DNA from 2 places in the Paenibacillus sp. SJS-P3 genome. Region 2 is predicted to be linked to the other one. Evidence: riboswitches for the same ligand, from Rfam matches in the RefSeq annotation. Region 2 holds a riboswitch; the other holds the start of a gene.
What was found. A riboswitch is a leader RNA that binds a small molecule or an ion and turns the genes downstream of it on or off. The one in region 2 is predicted to bind glycine.
Positions count from the first base shown of each region.

Region 1: another riboswitch for glycine. It lies ahead of sdaAB (L-serine ammonia-lyase, iron-sulfur-dependent subunit beta); the one in region 2 lies ahead of gcvT (glycine cleavage system aminomethyltransferase GcvT).

Region 1 covers NZ_CM160043.1:471,027-474,428, forward strand. Annotated here, with positions in the region: gene AC06G8_RS02155 (RNA polymerase sigma factor) at 1-190, shown strand, start outside; glycine riboswitch at 1,503-1,604, shown strand; glycine riboswitch at 1,605-1,718, shown strand; gene sdaAB (L-serine ammonia-lyase, iron-sulfur-dependent subunit beta) at 1,817-2,536, shown strand; gene sdaAA (L-serine ammonia-lyase, iron-sulfur-dependent, subunit alpha) at 2,505-3,402, shown strand, end outside.
Region 2 covers NZ_CM160043.1:4,042,008-4,045,409, forward strand. Annotated here, with positions in the region: gene AC06G8_RS18595 (hypothetical protein) at 34-174, opposite strand; gene gcvH (glycine cleavage system protein GcvH) at 303-692, opposite strand; glycine riboswitch at 860-959, shown strand; glycine riboswitch at 963-1,069, shown strand; gene gcvT (glycine cleavage system aminomethyltransferase GcvT) at 1,281-2,405, shown strand; gene gcvPA (aminomethyl-transferring glycine dehydrogenase subunit GcvPA) at 2,416-3,402, shown strand, end outside.

The sequences.
Region 1 (3,402 bases), 1.4 Mb from region 2:
CGCGGCGCTCGCCGAGCAGGACGTGCTGGAGCCGGCTGTGGCGGTCGGCATCATTGGCGCAAGCGCCCATGCCGCCGCAGCGCATCGGGGACCGCAGGCGATGCTTGCCGGAAGCGGGTTCTACGCCTCCGCCGGCGGCGGAGTGTTCGTCTCTGCCGGCGGCTGGGCGTCGTATGGCATGGCAGGCTGAGTCGTTCTTAGGTAATCGCCGAGTTCAACGAGCTGTGGGACATAGTTCAGCTAGTTGTAGCCGCTGCATTTGCCGGATTGGGATAGCGACAAAAACCTTGATCGGGCTGAAAAAGCGGCCGGTAAAAAAGGCATAAGCACGCAGGAGGCCGGAACCTGAGGAGGTTTCGGCCTGTTCATGCTGTGTATAGGCTTTATTTAGATTTAGATTTAGATTTAGATTTAAGCTTGGTCGTGGTCGTGGTCGTGGTCGTGGTCGTGGTCGTGGTCTTGATCTTGGTCTTGGTCTTGGTCTTGGTCTTGAGCGTGGTCTTGGCTTAGGTTTGAGCCTCATGCAGGAACGCTTTGTGCGGCAAATTGTTGCTGGGGTGGGAATTCGGGTGTCATTAGACGACGTATCGGACATACGATCTGTTATTTAGGGATTTTCATCGATTTCGCCGAGTTATCGGACATAGGTTCCGCTATTTGGGGTAAAACAGCCCGTTTTGAGTGGTTATCACAAAAATAAGGGATCCAATGTCCGTTAAATTTTTTTGAACGGAGATTTACGCTGAAATAGCGGATCGTATGTCCGATACGAGAGAAGTTTTGGTTTTGAATGACAGTCGGCACACCCCGGCACCATGCCCAGCATCGTAAACAATCTGCCCCGACCCCCGGCACCATGCCCAGCATCGTAAACAGTCTGCCTCGACCCCCGGCACCATGCCCAGCATCGCCCAATCCGCCCCCGAACCCCGGCACCATGCACCAGCATCGTCCAATCTGTCCCGACCCCCGGCATCATGCAGCCAGCATCGTACAATCTGTCCCGAACCCCGGCACCATGCAGCCAGCATCGTGCAGTCTGCCCCCGAACCCCGGCACCATGCAGCCAGCATCTTACAATCTGTCCCGAACCCCGGCACCATGCAGCCAGCATCGCACAATCTTCCCGCGAACGCCAGCATCGTACAATCTGCCCCGAATCCCGGCACCATGCACCAGCATCGCCCAATCTGCCCCCGACCTCCGGCACCAAGCAGCCAGCATCGTACAATCTGCCCCCGAACCCCGGCACCATGCACCAGCATCGTCCAATCTGCCCCGAAACCCCGGCACCATGAATTCACACAGCCGGCCCGCAGAGCCGGCCTCGTACGCCATGCACTCATAGCCCGTCCCGTGCAGCGCCATGACTGCCTTTTCGCGTATTCGCCGCCTCCAGTCATCCTGCCCGCGGACTGCGGGTTGAAGATGGCCGCGCTCCTGCATATAATGAATGTAGATAACGTTTGCAATCTGACGAAATCCTTAATTGAATAGAGCGGATGAAGGCAGCGGGAGAGACTACCTGTAACATGGGGCGGCGCCGAAGGAGTAAGCCCTGGGGACAGGGTGAATCTCTCAGGCAAAAGGACCTTTGCCGGACGCATCTCTGGAGAGAATTCCGTGGCCGCGCACAGGCGCGCATGGAATCACCCAAGGGGAAACTCGCGAAGCGGGAAGCGAGGCAACTCTCAGGTACAAAGGACAGAGCGGAAGAATCGCTGGGAACGGGCGGCACGCCCTTCTTTCGGCGCATTCTTCTGCTCTGTCCCTTTTTTCGGCCTCTACAACAACTCAAGACGAAGGAGAATTTGCTGTGCGGTTCAAAGACGTGTTTTCCATTATCGGTCCGGCCATGGTCGGACCTTCCAGCTCCCATACGGCGGGGGCGGCGCGAATCGGGCTTGCGGGGCGCAGGCTGCTGGGCGAAATGCCGCAGAAAGCGAAAATTTCCTTCTACGGCTCCTTCGCGGCCACCTATCAAGGACATGGCACGGATACAGCCGTCACAGGCGGACTCATGGGCTTTCATACGGATGACCCGCGCCTGCCCGATTCGGTGGAGCTGGCCGAGGAAGCGGGAATGGACCTGGTGTTCCAGGAGGGGAAAGGGCTGTTCCCCCATCCCAACACGGTCCGGCTCGATCTGACCGCTGCGGACGGAAGCCGCGAGCTGTCTCTGCTCGGCACTTCGATCGGTGGAGGCAACGTGGAGGTCGTGGAGGTGAACGGCTTCGCGGTGAAATTCAGCTGCTCGTACCCGACGCTGCTCATCCGGCACCGGGACCAGCCGGGCGTCATCGCGGCGCTCTCCGCGGCGCTGCAGGAGGAAGGGCTCAACATCGGCGGGCTGTCGCTCAGCCGCATGGAGCGCCAGGGGGAGGCGCTGGCCGTGGTGGAGCTGGACGCTCCGGTGCAAGCGGGTCTGATGGAGCGGATCGGCCGAATGCCGCATGTGCTTCAGACGGATTATATGGATTTGAACGATGACAGGGGGAACGACGATGAACTTCCGGACGCTGAAGGAACTGAGTGAGCGCTGCAGCGAAAGCGGCCTGAGCATCGGCCGTCTCATGCTGGAGCAGCAGTCGCGCGAATCGGGCCGCGAGCCCGAGGTGGAATTCACGGCGATGAAGGACTATTACGGCATCATGAAGGAAGCCGTCCATAACGGCCTGACGCGGGACACGACATCCCGCAGCGGCCTGACCGGGCTCGACGCCCAGCGGGTCGCGGCTTACAACGCGGCCGGGGAGCCGAGCCTCGGCGGCGATGCGGGGCGCGCCATGGCGTATGCGCTGGCCGTGTCGGAGGTGAATGCTTCCATGGGCCGCATCGTGGCGACGCCGACGGCAGGCTCCTGCGGCATTATTCCCGGCGTATTTGTCAGCACGCAGGAGCGCTTCGGCTGGAGCGAAGACGAGATGACCTACGGCCTGTTCGCGGCCGGGGCGATCGGTTATGTCATCGCGAACAACTCCTTCGTATCCGGAGCGGAGGGCGGCTGCCAGGCGGAGGTCGGCTCCGCGATCGGCATGGCCGCCGGAGCGCTTGCGGAGCTGCGCGGCGGCACGCCGGACCAGGCTGTACACGCGGTCGGGCTCGCACTGAAGAACTCGCTGGGCCTAATCTGCGATCCCGTCGGCGGGCTGGTGGAGATTCCGTGCATCGTGCGCAACGGCTTCGGCGCCGTCACGGCGCTTGCGGCTGCCGATATGGCGCTTGCCGGCGTGCGGAGCGTCATTCCTTCCGACGAGGTCGTGCAGGTGATGCTGGAGGTCGGCGCTGCAATGCCGGAGAAGCACCGAGAGACTGCGGGCGGCGGGCTGGCGCAGACACCGACCGGCAAGAAGCTCATGAGCGAGCTGCGCAAGAAAGGCCGCCCTCTGCGCAAAGCGGAGG
Region 2 (3,402 bases):
CTGAGACAGGTTCTCCCCGTCATTTATCTCTTTTTAGTTTCCGACCCCTCCATCGGTTCCATTCACAAGCACAGGCATGAATTCCTCCACGAGCCGGAACGGCCGGATGTCCTTGTTCGTCATCGCGAGAATGACGGCTCCGAATGAGAACGATCGGTCTAGTCTTGAAACCACAAAAAAGGCATCCGGTCAACGGACCGGATGCCTGTAGTCAATATTACCGAGCCGCGCATGGGAAAATGGACATCCGCAAGCGGCAAAAGGAGAGCGCGGCAACGCGCCCTCCTCCGCTGCATGGGAGCCTAGTCCGCCAGCTTGGCGTAAGCTTCCGCGTCAAGCAGCGCCGCTACCGCCGCTTTGGCGTCGGCGCCCGTGTCGATCTCGATCATCCAGCCGCCGGCAAAAGGATCGGTGTTGACGAGCTCCGGCGAGTCGCCCAGCTCTTCGTTGACGCGGACGACCGTTCCACTGACGGGGGAGTACAGGTCGGACACCGTTTTGACGGACTCGATGGTCCCGAGGGGCTGTCCCGCTTCAACGCTGTCTCCAGCCTGCGGCAGCTCGACGAACACGATGTCACCGAGCTGATGCTGGGCATGGTCCGTAATGCCGATCCGAACAATCGTCTCTCCTGCCGCTTCCGCCCACTCATGCTCCTCCGTATAGCCCAATCCTGCGCGAATCTCACTCACTGGACGCTCATCCTTTCCCATCATGGCCTGGTTTGGCAATCTATGCGCAAAGCGTAAACGATGACGGGCGCTGTGTCAACATAACTCACTCGGCATGTCTTTTAAGCTGAAATTCTGTTGACACAGGGTCGTCCCATCTGTAAAACTGGTTGTAACTGAATATGCGGATGAACGCAACGGGAGAGATCGCCGGTACATGAAGCGGCGCCGAAGGAGTAACCCTGCCCGGCAGGGGAATCTCTCAGGCAGAAGGACCTTTGCGGGACGCGCCTCTGGAGAGAACGGAAGCTTGCGGCCCCGCCGCTTCGCCGACGTCACCCAAGGGGAAACCTGCGGAGACGAATGCGCAGGGTAACTCTCAGGTACCAAGGACAGAGCATGGATGACACGTTAAGCATGGCTGCGAATTTTTTTGCAACCGGCGCAAGCGTTGTTTTTCCTGCGCTGTCCTTTTTGCTTTTCTCCCTTTCATTAGTGCGCCAAGGAGGGCTTCTCCTTCAGTCGGGCGTTGAATGCTTGCAAGGGGAAGATGAACAATCAGCGAACAGGCTTTACTTTCGAGTACGAGCATACAAAGGGAGGACTACCATGGCCAATCTGCGCACGACCCCGCTCCATTCCCTCTACAAGGAATACGGCGAAGCCCGCTGCATCGACTTCGGCGGCTGGGATCTGCCGGTTCAGTTCACCGGCATTCTGAAAGAGCATGAGGCTGTCCGCCAGCGTGCCGGGCTGTTCGATGTGTCCCATATGGGCGAGTTCCTCGTCACCGGCCAGTTCGCCGGCGATTTCCTGCAGCGCGTGACGACGAACGACGTGTCCAAGCTGAAAGACGGCTCCGCCCAATACACGCTCATGTGCTATCCGGACGGAGGCGTCGTCGACGATCTGCTCGTCTACCGGATCAGCGAGGACCAGTACATGCTCGTCGTCAACGCTTCCAACATCGGCAAGGATCTCGATTGGCTGCGGGAGCATCTGATCGGGGACGTGACGGTGGAGGACCGCTCCGACGATACGGCGCTGATCGCTCTGCAGGGTCCCCTTGCAGGAGAAATACTGGACCGCTGCACAGATGCCGGCTGGGGCGGGCTGAAGCCGTTCGAGTTCCTGCCGAAGGCGGCCGTATGCGGCGTCGAGCTGCTGCTCTCCCGCACCGGCTACACCGGAGAGGACGGCTTCGAGCTGTACGCGCCGGCCGCCGACGCCGCCAAGCTGTGGCGCGCGCTGATGGAAGCCGGCGCTCCGCTCGGCCTCGAGGCCGCCGGTCTCGGCGCGCGCGATACGCTGCGCTTCGAGGCGAGGCTGCCGCTGTACGGCCAGGAGCTGTCTGCGGATATATCCCCTCTGGAAGCCGGACTCGGATTTTTCGTGAAGCTGGATGCAGGCGACTTCATCGGCCGCGACGCGCTCGCTGCGCAGAAGGAAGCCGGCGTGCCCCGCAAGCTTGTCGGCATCGAGCTGCTGGAGCGAGGCATCCCGCGCTCCCATTACCAGGTCTACGCCGGAGAGCAGCTGATCGGCGAGGTGACATCGGGCACCCAGTCGCCGACGCTGAAGCGCAATCTCGGACTCGCGCTGCTCCAGGCCGAGTATGCCGCGGTCGGCACCGAGGTGGAGGTCGACATCCGCGGCAAGCGGTTGAAGGCAGCTGTCGTCAAAACCCCTTTCTACAAACGAAACGCGGCATCGCCCGCATCAGCCAAGGAGTGACAAACCCTTAATGACGACCCAGCATCGCTACATCCCCATGACCGAGCAGGACCAGCAGGAAATGCTGCAGACGATCGGCGCGGCCACCCTGGAAGACCTGTTCCGCGATATTCCGCAATCAATCCGCTACAAGGGCACGCTGCCGATGTCGGGCGCGCTCGACGAATGGGCTCTCCTCCGCCATCTGAAGGAGCTGGCCGGCCGCAACGCCGATCATGAAACGACGACGAGCTTCCTTGGCGCCGGTCTCTACGACCACCATATTCCCGTCGTCATCAACCATATGATCTCCCGCTCGGAATTCTATACCGCTTATACTCCTTATCAGCCGGAAATCAGCCAAGGCGAGCTGCAGGCGATCTTCGAGTTCCAGTCCTACATCTGCGAGCTGACCGGCATGGCTGTCGCCAACGCCAGCATGTACGACGGCGCCACCGCCTTGTCCGAGGCGGCGGCTCTTGCCTCCGCCCATACCCGCCGCAAGCGCATCGTCGTCTCCAGCGCCGTGCATCCAGAGGCGCGCGAGATTTTGCGCACAAGCGCCCACGGCCTCGGGCTTGAGCTCGTTGAAGTCGGGTTCCAAGGCGGCGTCACCGACCTGGAAGCACTCCGCTCCGCCGTCGCTGGCGGCGAGACTGCTGCGGTGCTCGTGCAGTCGCCGAACTTCTTCGGCTGCATCGAGGATCTCGCGGCGATCGAGCCGATCATCCACGAAGCCAAAGGGCTGCTCGTCGTGAGCAGCAATCCGCTCTCGCTCGGCTTGCTGGAATCCCCCGGCGCGCTAGGCGCCGACATCGTCGTCGGCGATGCCCAGCCGCTCGGCATCCCTTCCTCCCTCGGCGGACCGACCTGCGGGTTTTTCTCTGTGGCCGAGCCGCTCATGCGCCGCATGCCGGGACGCATCGTCGGCCAGACCAAGGATCTCGACGGCAAGCGCGGCTTCGTGCTGACGCTGCAAGCCCGCGAGCAGCATATCCGCCGCGAGAAGGCGACATCC